Regions from separate parts of the Vibrio sp. JZG10 genome, predicted to be linked through region 1. Evidence: predicted binding sites of a transcription regulator. Region 1 holds the regulator's gene; each other region holds the start of a gene.
The links. The regulator PurR, encoded in region 1, represses purine synthesis genes. The targets are predictions, from matches to a motif close to TNANGNAAACGTTTNCNTNA.
Positions count from the first base shown of each region.

Region 2: a site for PurR is predicted at 2,954-2,973, ahead of metK (methionine adenosyltransferase). Genes of this name have one in related genera too.
Region 3: a site for PurR is predicted at 1,778-1,797, ahead of pckA (phosphoenolpyruvate carboxykinase (ATP)). Genes of this name have one in related genera too.

Region 1 covers NZ_JBSUGE010000001.1:561,285-567,093, reverse strand. Annotated here, with positions in the region: gene ACWYVB_RS02575 (hypothetical protein) at 1-232, opposite strand, end outside; gene ACWYVB_RS02570 (TVP38/TMEM64 family protein) at 253-939, opposite strand; gene ACWYVB_RS02565 (TfoX/Sxy family DNA transformation protein) at 1,055-1,645, opposite strand; cyclic di-GMP riboswitch class I at 1,762-1,851, opposite strand; gene purR (HTH-type transcriptional repressor PurR) at 2,137-3,141, opposite strand; gene torD (molecular chaperone TorD) at 3,607-4,254, opposite strand; gene torR (two-component system response regulator TorR) at 4,521-5,231, shown strand; gene elyC (envelope biogenesis factor ElyC) at 5,305-5,809, opposite strand, start outside.
Region 2 covers NZ_JBSUGE010000010.1:59,687-65,495, forward strand. Annotated here, with positions in the region: gene ACWYVB_RS12655 (LysR family transcriptional regulator) at 1-716, shown strand, start outside; gene tkt (transketolase) at 809-2,803, opposite strand; gene metK (methionine adenosyltransferase) at 3,119-4,273, shown strand; gene ACWYVB_RS12670 (DUF2189 domain-containing protein) at 4,676-5,473, shown strand; gene ACWYVB_RS12675 (SprT family zinc-dependent metalloprotease) at 5,542-5,809, shown strand, end outside.
Region 3 covers NZ_JBSUGE010000011.1:101,546-107,354, forward strand. Annotated here, with positions in the region: gene pckA (phosphoenolpyruvate carboxykinase (ATP)) at 1-1,604, opposite strand, end outside; gene hslO (Hsp33 family molecular chaperone HslO) at 1,942-2,817, opposite strand; gene hslR (ribosome-associated heat shock protein Hsp15) at 2,849-3,235, opposite strand; gene gspC (type II secretion system protein GspC) at 3,489-4,412, shown strand; gene gspD (type II secretion system secretin GspD) at 4,449-5,809, shown strand, end outside.

The DNA of each region.
Region 1 (5,809 bases):
GATACTCATTTCCATCGGATTGTTTGCGGTAGGCTTGTACTATTCCTTCTGCTTTTACTTGTTGTTTGGCGTCAAAAAGCCAGACATAAGGATCGGTATCATCACTAAACGGCAGCTCTCCTTTTAAACCGAAAATACCTTCTCCGCGGACTTCACAGTAGACTTGCTCGGTTTTCAATAATTCGCACACGATATGCGCTTCTGCTGGGTTTTTAGCAATGAATATTTTCATTAAACACGTCCACTTACTAATTATGAGTTTTGCTGACTCGGTGTTGGCCTTACTTTATTCATAACCCATTTAGTGATGATTGGAAACAGCCCCAGTAACGCAAAAGAGGCCAATACCGCAGGTGAAATAATGCCTGACAGGCTTTCAATTGTTGCTAGCTGAGTACCGGCGTTTAAGTAAACTGCAGTGCCTGGCAACATACCTACTTGGCTAGTAAGGTAAAATCGACCTACAGACATTGGCGTTAAGCCCATCAACAAGTTGATAAGAAAGAAAGGGAATACCGGAATGAGACGCAAGGAAAATAGATAAAATGCACCGTCCTTTTCGACACCTTGGTTAATTGCGATTAACTTATTGCCGAACTTGTTTTGTACCCAGTCACGCAGCAAATATCGGCTGCTTAAAAATGCTAGCGTTGCACCCACAGTACTGGCGAAAGAAACCAGTAATAAGCTCGTCCAAAAACCAAATAGAGCCGCACCAAGTAATGTAACCACAGCAGCACCAGGAATAGAAAAAGCGGTAATTGCAATGTAGGCAAAAAAGTAAATAGCTGCCGAAAAAACAAAGTTCTGATCGATGTATGTGGTCAGCGCTTCTTGTTGGGCTTTTGCATTTTCCAACGTTAAATACTGACTAAAGTTAACGCCTAAAAAGATAATGATCGCGACCAGTATTAGGCCTAATATCAGTTTCTTATTCATATTTATGATTCCAATTTGGGATATATGTAATAAGACAGAAGGAAAGTCGAAAAAATTTCACAAAAAAACCGCAGATTAGACTGCGGTTTTACAAGATAGTTTTTAAGGCCGACTTTTATTGGAGGCCGTTCATCAACTCATCTCGGCGAGCTTGAGGTACAACGCTCCAATGAGTACCGTTAATAGCCCCTTCTAGTGCCCATAACAGCTCAATGTTGACGGTTGCAGAGTGCGTATCTCTTATCGCTTTATAAGCGTTAAGTGCACCTTCCTCTTCCAGTTTTTCTACTGACTCAATGCCTGCTTTTTTCAGCATGCGTTCAGTCGCCAGTCGTAAGTTAGGCAAATCTTTTAAGCGATTAGGCTTTGTAGTTGCCTGCTGTTCTTTTTCAAGCTTTGCCTTTTTCAACGATTGGTTAGCTACTTCGATTAAGCGTTCGCTAGACTCCCATAAATCGTTGGAAATTGCGTAGTACTTTGTAACGACTGGGAAGCCACGTTTTTTATAAACGTAAGGCTTTAGCCCTTGTTTCTCGAAGTCAGATGAAGTTTGTTGGTCTGCTCTTATATGAAGCTGATTATTTACAACTAGTGCAAACATTGTTTCATCAGCGAATAGTCCGAAGCCACCAAACATTGAGCGCGACTTGATATTACCAAGTGCCTCAAATAGCTTCATAGAGTCTTTGAGTATCGGTTTATCCATGTTTTGTTATCTCGGTGTAATTAATATTACGCCACCAAAAGTCAGGTCCGAGAGAGTAGCAAACATGCGCAAAAGCAATGTCATTACAGGGTAAAGTCATCGCTTGCACACTTGCCATCGGTAACCCCGCTACCTTCCATATAGTACTATGGTTCAGGCCGGAGGCTTTGCGTCCCACCCTTTCGAATGGTTTGCCCTGTGCGTGACAGAGTGAGCATACTTCGTATATTGAATTAACATCACGTTTTACCCGTAAAAGTGTGATTTTGGTTCAATAAAAAGTGTCGACAAGCGCATGTTTGTGCATATTTGAGAATAAGGCGGGATGATCTCGAGGTTGTGAGGGAGTGTGATTTACCTACATATAAAACAGAGACTTAGAGATTCGAGGCTTTTTGTCTAACAAACCTAAGTCAGGGAAAAGTTATTTAGAGATAAAAAATAAGCGCCCTTTTAGAGCGCTTATTTGACATCGTTATATTTGGCGAATTTTAGTTCATTTTCTTCACGGTGTTTCGAATTACAAGCTCAGGTCGCATTTCGAAAATTCGCTTTTCGTGTTCTTTATCTTTGATTCGCTCAAGTAGGATCTCGAACGCATTTTTACCCACACGACGTTTAGGTTGGTGGATAGTTGTTAACGGTGGAGAGAAGTATTCCGCAAGCTCGATGTTGTCGTAGCCGATCACTGAAATATCATCAGGAACTTTGATGCCGTTTTGTTGTAGGCGGCTCATTAGGCCCAGAGCCATTGTGTCGTTAAAGCAGAATACCGCTGTCGGACGTTTGTCCATTGCTGTAATTTTATCTGCGACTAATACGGCCGTATCACATTCAAAGTTACCTTCAAGGATCCAATCTTCATTTACAGTTAGGTTTGCTTCGCTCATCGCGCGACGGAAACCTGCAATGCGCTCTTGGCAAGCAAGTTTTTCAAAGTGACCGCTTAGACAAGCAATATCAGTATGGCCATTGTCGATCAGATGTTTGGTTGCGATGTAGCCACCTTCTTCTGAGTTATCCATGATCTTGTCCGCTTGTGAGCTTTCTGGACCCCAATCCATGACCACTTTAGGAATGTCGGCATGACGGTCAAGCATCTCTTTAAGCTCTTCGGTTAAGTCAGAACACATCACTAGGATGCCATCAACACGTTTTTCAGCCAGCATACGGATGTAATCGCGTTGTTTTTCGTAAATCCCACCCGTATTACACAGAATCAGAGTGTAGCCTTGGCGGTAACAGTAGCTCTCAACCCCGTCAATCACTTCTGAGAAGAATAGGTTGGTTGACTGCGTTACTAACATGCCAATCGTACGAGTTGAGTTGCACTTTAGGCTGCGTGCAACAGCACTTGGCGCGTAATTCAACTCGTCCACGGCTTTCATTACTTTTTCTTGCGTTGCTTCTGCAACGAAACGCGTTTTATTGATAACGTGCGAAACTGTCGTAGTGGAAACGCCGGCTAAGCGAGCAACGTCTTTTATAGTGGCCATAAATGGTGTCCTGTATCGAGCTACTGAAATATGTCGTGTTGGATGTACCTGATGCTCTAATGGTTTACACCCAGCAATCTAAGGTTGGCGCTAAGTGTTTCGGCAGCGGTTGGTCCAAGCACGACAAAAGGGTACGTAGCAGCATCGGTCGATGAATTTTATCTTTTTTCTATCTGATTAGAAATTGCCATCAACCTGTTAAAAAACACAAAAACCGCTATATTTCAGCGGTTTACATATAAATCATATTTAATCGTTTGCGCTCACATTTTAGCCCTATGTGGACTGACTAGCAATGTTTTCAGCAAGAGATTTGTGTATTTGAAGTCACATTTTGACTGCTAAATAACCAAGCGTCTTTGAGCTAAGTTAAGGCAAACGAATAATATACCCAACTTACTTACATTCAGTTATTTCAGGTATACAGGAAGCCCGATAGGCGGGCTCCTTAAAAATAGGCGGCAATTATTCACCAAGAAGGTAAGCGCTGTCTAGTTTACAAAATGCAACTAATAGTTTCGCGACGCTCGAGTAGAACCCAAATTCGTCGAATTGTTTACATTTGTCTGCAAACTGAGGTAACCAAGACATCAACTGTTGCTGGATAAAGTCGTTTTGTTTAACGAAGGCTTCTTCCATGTGTTTTTCTTGCTCAAGTTCGTTTGAGCGGATGATCATGTTGCCGAGAAAGTCTAGTTCAACGGCTAAGTGGTCCGCTGGCTCTTTTAGATTTTCATCTACTTGAACGCCAAATTCTGCCATCAACTTTTCCATTTCCTCGGCGGGCTTGTCATTCAGCAAACCTGATTCACCGATGTACATCGATGCGTAAGGAAGAGCGCCGTATTTTTCTGTCTTCAAAAACAGTTCACAAAAGTCAGCAGCAAGCTCCAATTGAGCGTCTTCACGATCTTGCAATCGGTTTAGCGCATCAACTAGGCTATCAACGGCTGGTTTCAGCGACTCATTTTCACCTAAACCTGCTAGAAAACTGCGAATTTCAACACTGTGGTAGGCTTCCAGCTCTTTCTCTGTTAGCTCTTTTGCGAACAAGCTCGAAAACCACCAGTAAATTTCAGCGCGTTTTTCATTAAAAGCTTTCACTTCTTGCATCTTGGGCTCCTGAATGATGCTTCAAGTTGTGCATCACAAAGTCAATTAGGGATATCCCCTAAGTGTAATCAATTAAAATGAATAGCAGTAACTATAATTATTATGTTTTATGGTCAAAAATTAACGTTTATTAATAGCGATGGGTAAGCTTGTTTTGAATCAATAAAAACGCTAAATCTTGCTTTTTAATGTATCTATGACTAGAAATGTTACTAGTTATGAATAGAATACGTCTTGGATAATAAGAAGACAGAAAAGTGGTGTAAATGAGCTATCACGTATTAGTCGTAGAAGATGATGTTGTAACTCGTAGTAAGCTTGCGGGATATTTCCAAAATGAGGGTTACCAAGTCAGCGAAGCAGAGAGTGGCGCAGAAATGCGTGAGGTCCTGCAAGCGGGTGATGTAGACCTAATCATGCTGGATATCAACCTGCCGGGTGAAGACGGCCTGATGCTTACTCGTGAATTACGTAGCCAATCGGATATTGGTATCATATTAGTAACAGGACGCACGGATAGCATTGATAAAATCGTAGGCCTAGAAATGGGCGCTGACGATTATGTGACAAAACCTTTTGAACTGAGGGAATTGTTGGTTCGCGTTAAAAACTTGCTGTGGCGTATTTCAGCAGCGCGTAGCGGTAGCGCGAAAGCGAACGAAACCAGTGAAGAACATATTGTACGTTTTGGAGAGTGGACATTCGACATTCAACGTCGTGCGCTGAGCCGTAACGGCGAACCCGTAAAATTGACCAAAGCAGAATACGAACTTTTGGTGGCGTTATCGTCTTACCCTAACCAGGTGTTAAGTCGCGAGCGTATTTTGAATATGATCAGCCACCGAGTTGATGCTCCCAATGATCGTACTATTGATGTTCTTATTCGACGTATGCGCGCAAAAATGGAGTTTGATCCAAAGAACCCACAAATTTTTGTGACGGTGCACGGCGAAGGCTATATGTTTGCTGGTGATTAAACTGAACAAACCTAAGTCTTAAAAAAGAAAAAGGAGAGCTTCGGCTCTCCTTTTTTGTGGTTTCAAGATAGTACTACTTTGCTTCAACCATTGGTGTTTGGCCGACAGTATCACGCAACCTTTGCCAAATGCTGCCCAAGTACTCATGCCAATAAAGCTCTGTTTGTTCTAAGTAACGCGCTTTAGGTGAGTATTTATCCCAAGGTTGACTGATTTCGCTAATAGCTAAGAAGTTGGTCGGGGCTGGGATTGGTTTAATGCCTGCTGCGTTGAACTCATACAATGCACGGCTCATGTGGCTCGCAGAAGTGACTAACACAATCTCCTTTTGTTGAACGAATGCAGCCGCTTGACGCGCCTCTTCCCACGTATCTTTCGCATCTTCTAATAAAATGATATCGGATTTCGCGACTCCCAACGCAAGGGCAACGTTCGCCATCATTCTTGCGTGGCTAATTTCAGATCCGCCAGCATAGCCAGATAAAATTAATTTAGCACCTGGATACATTCTTAAAATACGAATGCCTTCAGTTAAGCGCATTAATGCTGCACGGCTTAACTGCGAGGTGGGTGGAATT
Region 2 (5,809 bases), on a different contig from region 1:
GAGCGGGAGAAATTTTTGCCCACTACAGTCGCCAGATTCTTGAGCTAAGTGAAGAGAGTTATGACGCGCTTCAAGGTTTAACAAACCAAGTTTCAGGGCCGCTGCATATTGTTTGTCACACAGCATTAGTTAGAAGTTGGCTAGGTGGTGTGCTCAACGGTTTTCTTGCCGATAATCCTGACGTTAGGGTTCAACTTACCAGTGACTTTTCTGAAGCGCACCATGACCCAGATTTGTTCATCTGGCTCGGTGAGCGTAAAGATCTCGATTGGCGCAAAGAGGTATTAGGCTCATTTCGTTACACACCCTTTGCCTCTCCAGCTTATCTTGAACAACACGGTTCGATCCTGCACCCCAAAGAGCTTGAAGCGCATCCGTGGATCGATTTTGGCTCTGTACAAGAAAATGGATTGATGCTCTCACACCCTCAACACGGTGAGTTCTTTTTAGAGCCATTTGTGAGTCGCTTGTACAGCGACAACATCGCAATGCAGATCGACAGCATCGCGAATGGTCATGGTATTGGACTGTTGCCAACTTGGACAGCAAGCGGCTACGAGAAACATCATCCGGGTCGAATCACACCTTGCTTAGAAGGTTGGCTTTCAGAGCCCATCTCCATTAACTGCTATACGCCTGCAGGAAGACCACCACTGCGCTTATCCGTACTTTTAGACTGTATTCACCAAAGCATTCCACATGGTTGGAAAACCTGACAAAAACAAAAAAGGCCATCGCAATGATGGCCTTTCCAACTTTACCATCTAACAGTCGTCCTTTACGTTCGACTATTGAGACAATCTAGCAGTTACACTAGCAATTCTTTTGCTGTGTTCACTACGTTTTCAGTCGTGAAGCCAAACATCTCGAATAGTTGACCAGCAGGTGCAGATTCACCAAATGTTGTCATGCCGATGATGCGACCATCGAAACCAACGTACTTGTACCAGAAGTCAGCAATACCTGCTTCGATAGCGATGCGTGCCGTTACGTCTGATGGCAATACTGCTTCACGGTAAGCGGCGTCTTGTTTGTCGAATGCATCTGTTGATGGCATTGAAACCACGCGTACTTTCTTACCTTCTGCTGTTAGTTGAGTCGCAGCTTCTACTGCTAGCTCAACTTCAGAGCCTGTTGCGATAAGGATAAGCTCTGGCTTGCCTTCGCAATCTTTCAGGATGTAAGCACCTTTCGCGATGTTCGCTACTTGCTCAGCTGTACGATCTTGTTGCGCTAAGTTTTGACGAGAGAAGATAAGTGCTGTTGGTGCATCTTTACGTTCAATCGCTAGTTTCCATGCTACGGCAGACTCAACCTGGTCACACGGACGCCATGTGCTCATGTTTGGCGTTACGCGTAGAGATGCCATTTGCTCAACCGGTTGGTGAGTTGGGCCATCTTCGCCAAGACCAATCGAATCGTGCGTGTACACTTGGATGTTCTGAATTTTCATCAGCGCAGCCATACGCATTGCGTTACGAGCGTATTCCATGAACATTAGGAATGTTGCGCCGTAAGGAACGAAACCACCGTGCAATGCGATACCGTTGATGATAGCGGTCATACCGAATTCACGTACACCGTAGTGGATGTAGTTGCCAGAGAAGTCATCCGTTTCTAGAGACTTAGAACCAGACCACATGGTCAGGTTAGAAGGCGCTAGGTCAGCAGAACCACCCATAAACTCAGGAAGCATTTGACCAAACGCTTCTAGTGCATTTTGCGATGCTTTACGTGATGCAATGTTCGCTGGGTTTGCTTGAAGATCAGCAATGATTTGGTTCGCTTTTTCTTCCCATTCCGCTGGAAGTTCGCCGTTTAGACGACGTTTAAGCTCTGCTGCTTCTGCAGGGTAAGCTGCTGCGTATGCTTCGAACTTTTCATTCCAAGCCGCTTCTTTCGCTGCACCTGCTTCTTTTGCATCCCACTCAGCGTAAACATCTGCAGGGATTTCAAATGGACCGTACTCCCAACCTAGGTATTCGCGAGCCGCTTGAATCTCATCGTGACCTAATGGTGCACCGTGACAATCGTGTGAGCCAGACTTGTTAGGAGAACCGAAACCGATAATTGTTTTAGTACAGATTAGAGTCGGACGAGGATCCGCTTTAGCCGCTTCAATCGCTGCGTTGATTGCTTCAGGATCGTGACCATCTACCGCTGGGATTACGTGCCAGCCGTAAGCTTCAAAACGCTTAGGTGTATCGTCAGAGAACCAACCTTCAACGTGACCGTCGATAGAAATGCCGTTGTCATCCCAGAACGCAATCAGTTTGCCTAGACCTAGCGTACCTGCTAGAGAGCATGCTTCGTGCGAGATGCCTTCCATTAGACAGCCGTCACCCATGAACACATACGTAAAGTGGTCAACGATGTCGTGACCTTCTTTGTTGAACTGTGCCGCTAGTGCTTTCTCTGCGATAGCCATACCAACAGCATTAGTGATGCCTTGGCCAAGAGGACCCGTTGTTGTCTCGATACCAGGCGCGTAACCGTACTCTGGGTGACCTGGGGTTTTTGAGTGCAATTGACGGAAGTTTTTCAGATCGTCAATAGATAGCTCATAACCGCTTAAGTGCAGTAGAGAGTAAATAAGCATTGAGCCGTGACCGTTTGACAGCACGAAGCGGTCACGGTCGGCCCACTCTGGGTTTGATGGGTTGTGGTTTAGGTGAGAGCGCCAAAGAACTTCAGCGATATCAGCCATACCCATTGGTGCGCCTGGGTGGCCTGAGTTAGCTTGTTGAACACCATCCATGCTTAGAGCACGAATTGCATTGGCAAGATGTTTACGAGACGACATGTCTGCTCCTGAGTACATTAAGCGAAACGAAAAGTAGGTCATAATTCTCTCAAAGCCCTGTTGGGTGTGCAAACGTTTTCCAGTCCAAAACCTCACAAATATTGCACCTTTCGCGCCAAATCGTTCGAAGTTCTTAAAATTATCAATAAATCAGGCAAACGTTTGGTTATAACAAAAACCAAAAAAGAGCTTGTAATTCGAGCAATCAAATTTAGAATAGACGTCTAGATGTAGATACACCTACAAAAATTAGTATTAATTTGCGCTGGAGAGTTTATCATTCCCCAGTTTTAAACCAGATATAGTGGAGCTAACATGGCTAAGCACCTGTTTACTTCTGAGTCAGTATCAGAAGGTCATCCAGATAAAATTGCAGACCAGATTTCTGATGCGGTTCTTGACGCGATTCTAGAGCAAGATCCAAAGGCTCGTGTTGCATGTGAGACTTACGTTAAAACCGGTATGGTAATGGTGGGTGGTGAAATCACGACTTCAGCATGGGTAGACATCGAAGAGTTAACTCGTGAAACCGTTCGTGAAATCGGCTACGTACATTCAGATATGGGCTTTGATGCAGATTCTTGTGCGGTACTAAACACAATCGGTAAACAGTCGCCAGATATCAACCAAGGTGTTGATAAAGCTGACCCTAAAGAACAAGGTGCAGGCGACCAAGGCATCATGTTTGGTTACGCTTGTAACGAAACTGAAGTACTAATGCCAGCGCCAATTACTTACTCTCACCGTCTTGTTCAAAAGCAAGCAGAAGTTCGTAAAAACGGCACACTACCTTGGTTGCGCCCTGATGCAAAATCTCAGGTAACATTCCAATACGATCAAGGTAACATCGTTGGTATCGACGCGGTTGTTCTTTCAACTCAACACTGTGATTCAATCTCAACTTCAGACCTGCGTGAAGCGGTAATGGAAGAGATCATTAAGCCAGTGCTACCTTCTGAGTGGATCAACAAAGAAACAAACTTCTTCATCAACCCAACTGGTCGCTTTGTAATCGGTGGTCCTATGGGTGACTGTGGTCTAACAGGTCGTAAGATCATCGTAGATACTTACGGCGGCGCAGCTCGTCACGGTGGCGGTGCGTTTTCTGGTAAAGATCCATCAAAAGTTGACCGTAGTGCAGCATACGCAGCACGTTACGTAGCGAAAAACATCGTAGCGGCTGGCATGGCTGACCGTTGTGAGATCCAACTTTCTTATGCAATCGGTGTTGCTGATCCAACGTCTATCATGGTGGAAACGTTCGGTACTGAGAAAGTATCTCACGACATCATCATTGAAGCAGTTCGTCAATTCTTCGACCTACGTCCATACGGCCTACAAGAAATGCTTAACCTTCTTCAACCTATCTACAAGAAGACAGCGGCTTACGGTCACTTCGGTCGTGAAGAATTCCCTTGGGAAGCGACAGACAAAGCTGCACTTCTACGCGATTTCGCTGGCATCAAATAATCAAGCCAAGCAAGAATCAATCAAGCCCTCGCCTATGGCGGGGGCTTTTTATTTTCAGCAACGTTTATCCAGCCATTTCAGCTCATACCGCCCTGCCCCACAAAGCAGTCCTGTTTCTCCCTCATTTTTATACCGAATAAATTTTAAGCAATTATTTGTAAATTATCCCATCTCCGCCAATAGTTAAAATATTGTTAATTCCAATTTAAATAGAGACGTCGGATGCTGGCGACTGTGGAAGCAACACTTAAGTAAAGACATGAGTCAGGCATCTTTATGGCCGATACCAAACTAAGCCAATGCTCAGATGTAAACTTGAAAAAGTCGCTTCAAGTTTGACTGAACAAAAACCGCTGTCAGTTGGTATAAGCGGATAATGTGGGAATAAATCAAGGAGGAGTTATGCCTCGAACTGTTAATCCATCGGACTTCCACAACAAGCGAAAGGAAGTGCCAGACAACGAATACGCCAGAACCATACCGTGCAATACGGTCAATCTTTCTGCACCTTTTCATTGGCTCGCATTAGGTCTGCATGATTTCGTGCGAATGCCGCTTATTAGTGCTTTCTATGGCATCTGTTTTATGGCAGCTGCCATAGGCATTGTTTTGCTCGTTCAGTGGCAAGGCACACACTTGGTCGTCATGCCCAGTTTGATTGTTTACATGTTAATCGGTCCGTTTCTCGCGCTCGGCTTGTATGATGCCAGTTGTGAGAGAGAGCGCGGACACAAAGCAAGCTTGTTCCATTCAATGAAAGCGATCGGTCGTAATTCAACATCTCAATGGGCATTCGCCGTGTTACTCGCAGTGTGTATGATATTTTGGATGCGTATTGCCGCTCTACTTCATGCGCTTTACCCTTCTGTTCAAGGGGCATCTTTAAGTGAGTTCCTCCCCTTCCTTGTCATCGGCTCTCTAGTTGGCTTTGTTTTGGCTTGTGTGGTGTTTAGCATTTCAGCCTTTTCTATTCCGCTCATGATGGAGCGTCGCGTAGACATGATGACCGCTGTATTTACTAGCTTTAATGCGGTGAAATCCAACATTCCAGCGATGATTGTTTGGGCGGCGATCATCTGCGGCGGTATTCTTATCGGCTTTGCAACGTACGGGATCGGAATGTTGTTTACCATGCCAATTCTAGGCTACGGTACATGGCACGCTTACCATGCCACCATCAAGAAAAAACACACTCCGTAATTAACTGATGCTATGATCTGGCCCTCGCGAATGCGGGGGCTTTTTTATTTGATTTATCGAGGTGAGTTGTGGATATAGAACTAAGCTATAAAGCCAAGCAAGTGATGGCGGACTGCATCGCGATGGCAGAGCAAGCTTTCAAACGTTCTTTTCCTATTCCAACGGTCACCTTCAACGTCCGCGGAAAAGCGGCAGGAAAAGCCTACCTTCAATTAAATCAAGTTCGCCTAAACCCCGTTTTATTTCGCGAAAACACCCAAGCATTCTTAGATGAAGTCATTCCTCACGAGGTGGCTCACCTGATTACTTATCAGGTTTACGGACGAGTTAGACCTC
Region 3 (5,809 bases), on a different contig from region 1:
ACCAGAGATTTACCTTCCGCATTGTCCGTGTATTTATCAAAGTTATTGATAAAGCGTTCAGCCAAGTCTTTCGCTTTGCTTTCCCACTGAAGTGGATCAACGTACGTGTCACGAGGGTCTAGAATGCTTGGATCCACACCTGGTAGTGAAGTCGGTACTTCAAGATTGAAGATAGGAATGTGCTTAGTTGGTGCATCTTCAATCGAACCATCAAGAATTGCATCAATAATTCCGCGCGTATCTTGAATCGAGATACGTTTGCCAGTGCCGTTCCAACCTGTGTTCACTAGGTAAGCCTCAGCGCCTGCTGCTTCCATACGTTTAACCAGTACTTCTGCGTATTTAGTTGGGTGAAGCGTTAGAAACGCTGCGCCAAAACATGCAGAGAAGGTTGGTGTAGGCTCAGTAATACCACGCTCTGTTCCTGCCAGTTTTGCAGTAAAGCCAGATAGGAAGTGGTACTTAGTTTGCTCAGGTGTCAGTTTAGACACTGGAGGTAGCACACCAAATGCGTCCGCCGATAGGAAGATCACTTTATTCGCGTGACCGCCTTTTGATACTGGCTTAACGATGTTGTCGATATGGTAGATAGGGTAAGAAACACGTGTGTTTTCTGTTTTCGAACCATCATCAAAGTCGATAGAACCATCGCTACGTACCGTTACGTTTTCTAGCAGTGCATCACGGCGAATTGCGTTGTAGATGTCTGGCTCCGCTTCTTTCGATAGCTTGATGGTTTTCGCGTAACAACCACCTTCGAAGTTGAAGACGCCGTCATCATCCCAACCGTGCTCATCATCACCAATTAGCGCACGTTTAGGATCAGTCGATAGTGTGGTTTTACCCGTACCAGAGAGACCAAAGAATACCGCTACGTCGCCGTCTTTGCCCATGTTGGCGCTACAGTGCATTGATGCGATGTCTTTTAGAGGAAGGAAGTAGTTCATCATTGCGAACATGCCTTTCTTCATCTCACCGCCGTACCAAGTACCACCGATAAGTTGCATGCGCTCGGTTAGGTTAAATACGGTGAAGTTTTCTGAGTTCAGACCTTGCTCTTCCCATTTTGGGTTAGTGCATTTTGCGCCATTCATTACCACGAAGTCTGGTTCAAATGTTGCCAATTCTTCTTCCGTTGGGCGGATAAACATGTTTTTAACGAAGTGCGCTTGCCATGCGACTTCCGTGATAACACGAATGCTCAAACGCGTATCTGGGTTTGCACCACAGTAACCGTCAACAACAAACAAACGTTTGTTAGAAAGCTGGTTTGTGACCAGTTCTTTCAGCTCGTCCCACACTTCTGGAGTGATTGGTTTGTTGTCATTTTTTACTTGATCAGACGTCCACCACATATGCTCTTCTGTCGTAGCGTCTTTGACGATGTATTTATCTTTTGGTGAGCGACCAGTAAAGATGCCAGTGTCAACGGCAACCGCACCTAGTTCAGTAACCACGCCACGCTCATAACCAGTTAGGTCTTCACGCGTTTCTTCCTCAAACAACATTTCGTAGCTAGGGTTGCGAATAACCTCTTTAACGTTATGCAGTCCGTGCTTGGTTAGATCAAGTGTTGCAGCCTTAGTATGTTCCATAACGGTCATAGGTGCTCCTTATAAGGATTTTTGTAGGGATTTTGTAAGAATGTTTTAATTTTAATCTGCTCACCATGCTAGCAACGGGGCGGGGAGAAAACAGGGAGATAGCTCAAAATTTATCCATGATTTCAATAAGGTTTTAGGTAACCCGTCACATATTGGTGGGAATAGTTTATCGTGCACGCAATCCTTTGCGCTAGGGCAAAATCATTATTAATTGTTTAAAATTAAGCAGTTGTTTTATTACGCTTGAAGCGAGGCATTACGAGGGGTTGATCACAAAAATGCCAGCATTAAGCTGGCATTTTGTAGGGTAAATTACGTGCTTGATAAGCTATGTAAATTAATGCAGGGTTTTCTTGTCCGCAGAAGCTTGTGCATACAGCTCGGTGACTTCCGCTTCGTCGAACGTATAGGTCGTGCCACAGTAATCACAATGTAAAGAAACGGATCCTACTTCAGCCAAAATGTCATAAATTTCAGCTTTCTCAACGGTGATGATAGCGGCACCACTACGATCACGAGAACAGCCACAATGGAATTCGACAGGCTGCGGTTCGTAAAGGCGCACTTTGTCTTGGTTATATAGGCGGTATAGTAGTTCGTTAGCTTCTAGACCAAATAGCTCTTCATCTTTTACCGTGTCAGTCAGTTGCTCTAGATGCTCGAAATCATCTGGTGAACCAGTGCCATCAGGGATTACTTGAATCAACATACCTGCTGCGTGGGCTTTACCTTCGTGCTCGCCCGTGCGGATCCATAGGCGCGTTTTTAGCTGCTCTGAGTTTGCGAAGTAGCCTTCTAGTACGTCGGCTAGAGTATCACCTTCTAATCCAACGACACCTTGGTAACGCTCACCGTTTTTCGGTTCGATAGTGATAACGAGGTAACCTTTGCCCATGAGATCGTGGAGGCTTGCATCATCGGCAATATCGCCTTCCCAGCGAGCCACGCCACGAACGCGTTGCTTGTGGTCACCGTTGATAACGGCAAGAGATACAGGGCCGTCGCCTTGTAGCTGAATGGTGATTGAGCCTTCGAACTTAAGAGTGGCAGTTAAAAGAGTGGTTGAAACGAGTAGCTCACCCAGCAGTTTCTCTATTGCTGCCGGATATTCCTTGCTGGAGATAACACGTTGGTACGCTTCATCCAATTGTACCAACTCGCCACGTACTGAAAGATCTTCGAATAGGTAGCGGTTTAAAACATTATTTGCCATGGAGTGCTTTCCTCGTTGGTAATTCCGGCTTTTATTGGTGTTTGAACTTAATGATGTCTCTGCGCTGCTTTTTATCTGGGCGGCGTTCTGGACTTGGGTTGTGGGCATTAAGCTTACGTTGAGTCGCGTGTTCCTCACGTTTCGCTATACTTTCATTAGTTTCGCGATACAAGGTCTGTGCGATGGGAGCGCCTCGGCGTTGATCAGAAATTTTTTCGATGATCACCGTTTTTTCTTCGTTGCCTTGACGAAGTCTTACTTCGGCGCCCACTTCAACGATTTTACTCGGTTTGCTTCGTTGGCCATTATAGTGGACTTTACCACCATCGACCATGTTACGAGCGATAGAGCGGGTTTTATAAAATCTTGCGGCCCATAGCCATTTATCTAGCCTAACGGCTTCATTTAGGGAACTCATAGAACACTACGCTATCTAATCACTGCCCGAATATGGCAATGAGTGATGGATTATTCACCTACAGATGGAGTCAAGGCGTATTTTTTTCAAGGGAGTTGGCAAAAACTGCATAAGAAAAAGGTATGAAAGACAACTTGTGATATAGTTCACTGCTCTTTGTTGAGTAATAATTTTATTGCAAATTTAGCAATTTAAAGTCGATAGCTATTGTTATAGCTTAAATGACGAACGTTAGAATAAAGGAATCCATTCAGTGAAACGTTTAGAGCTAAGTGCAGGATTATCAAGCAGACCGCTACTGGCTCATATCAAGTCCAATAATTATACAATTCAAGCCAAACTTAGCTTGTTGCTCACCTGTCTGTTTATTGCGATAACCGGATGGATACTTGGCAAAATTGTATGGTTAGCCATACCTCAATCGTCGGAAGTGCCGCAATGGCGTCCATCGACGAGCAGCGTTGTTGCGAGCAATAAAGGCGACGCGATAGATTTTAATGCCCTTCAGAATGCCAACCTATTCGGTAAATTCACTGAACAAAAGCCTGCAGTTGTAGAACAACCTGTTGTTAAAGACGCTCCGAAGACGCGCCTTAACCTTACACTGGTTGGCGCGGTTGCAAGCAGTGATGCGAATACCAGCCTTGCTGTCATTGCCAACCGTGGCAAGCAAGCAACGTATGGTTTAGGTGAAGAAATTGAAGGTACGCGTGCGACACTAAAAGCCGTATTAGTGGATCGCGTCATCATTGATAACCAAGGTCGAGACGAGACCTTAATGATGCAGGGTATAGAATATAAGAAGCTATCTGAATCGCCGCAGATAGCCAGAGCCCAATCTCAACGAGCAGAATCAGCGTCTGACGTTGGAGAAAAATTAGAGCAAATCCGAGAGGAAATTGCGAAAGATCCACAAAGCGTTTTCAAATACATCACCATTTCACCCGTCAAAAGAGACGGGGGCATTGTTGGTTATCGAGTGTCACCTGGTCGTGATGCCGCGCTGTTTAATGATGTGGGTCTAGAACCTGGTGATATTGCGGTGCAGCTTAATGGGATCGATTTAAGTGACCCGTCTTCTTCAGTACAACTGATGCAAGTGATGAGCGATCCGCAAGAATTAAATTTAACTGTTGAGCGCGACGGCCAACAGTACGATATCTATATCCAATTGTAAGACTTAGGCAACCGGCGTAAGTTCAGGGAGACATACGTGAAACATTGGTTCAGCAAAAGTGCTTGGCTACTAGCAGGAAGTTTACTCTGCGTCCCAGGTGCAATAGCAAACGAATTTAGTGCCAGCTTTAAAGGCACTGATATTCAAGAATTCATCAACATAGTGGGTCGTAATCTCGAAAAGACCATCATTGTTGACCCTTCAGTGCGCGGTAAAATCGATGTCCGCAGCTATGATGTGCTTAACGAAGAGCAATACTACAGCTTTTTCCTTAACGTACTCGAAGTATACGGCTACGCCGTCGTAGAAATGGACAACGGTGTACTTAAGGTTATCAAAGCGAAAGACTCAAAAACGTCAGCAATCCCTGTATTAGGTGATGGCAGCGCGCAAGGCGACAGCGTTATCACTCGAGTTGTTGCGGTGCGTAATGTGTCGGTTCGTGAGTTGTCTCCTCTACTTCGTCAACTGATTGATAATGCTGGTGCTGGTAACGTAGTTCACTACGATCCTGCGAACATCATCTTAATCACAGGTCGTGCGGCGGTCGTAAATCGCTTAGCAGAAATCATTAAGCGTGTTGACCAAGCGGGTGATAAAGAAATTGAGCTGGTGGAACTGCGCAATGCTTCTGCTGCCGAAATGGTGCGTATTGTTGAAGCACTGAATAAAAGCACCAATCAGAAGAGCACGCCTGAGTTCCTTGAGCCTAAAATTGTTGCCGATGAACGCACCAACGCGATTTTGATTTCTGGCGATCCTAAAGTACGTGCGCGTCTGAAGCGATTGATTCGTCAACTTGACGTTGAAATGGCGACCAAAGGTAACAACCGCGTGGTTTACCTGAAGAACGCGAAAGCTGAAGATTTGGTGGATGTACTAAAAGGTGTCTCCGATAACCTACAAGCTGAAAAGCAAGTCGGCCAGAAAGCGTCAGGTGCCCAGCGTGGTGAAGTGGTGATTGCTGCGCACGCAGCGACCAACGCCTTAGTATTAACGGCTCCACCAGATATCATGAATGCGCTACAAGATGTTATTGCTCAGCTTGATATTCGTCGTGCTCAAGTCTTGATTGAGGCGCTGATCGTTGAAATGTCAGAAGGTGACGGCATTAACTTAGGTGTTCAGTGGGGCTCACTGGAAACCGGTGCGGTGATTCAGTACGGTAACTCTGGTGCACCGATTGGTCAGGTGATGGTTGGTCTAGAAGAAGCAAAAGATCAAACTCGAACTGAATACTACACAAATGCGAATGGCGAACGAACGCCATATGATGTTACTGAATCTGGTGACTATTCTACTCTTGCATCGGCACTGAGCGGTGTTAACGGTGCTGCGATGAGCATCGTGATGGGTGACTGGACTGCTTTGGTCAGCGCGGTAGCGACCGACTCCAA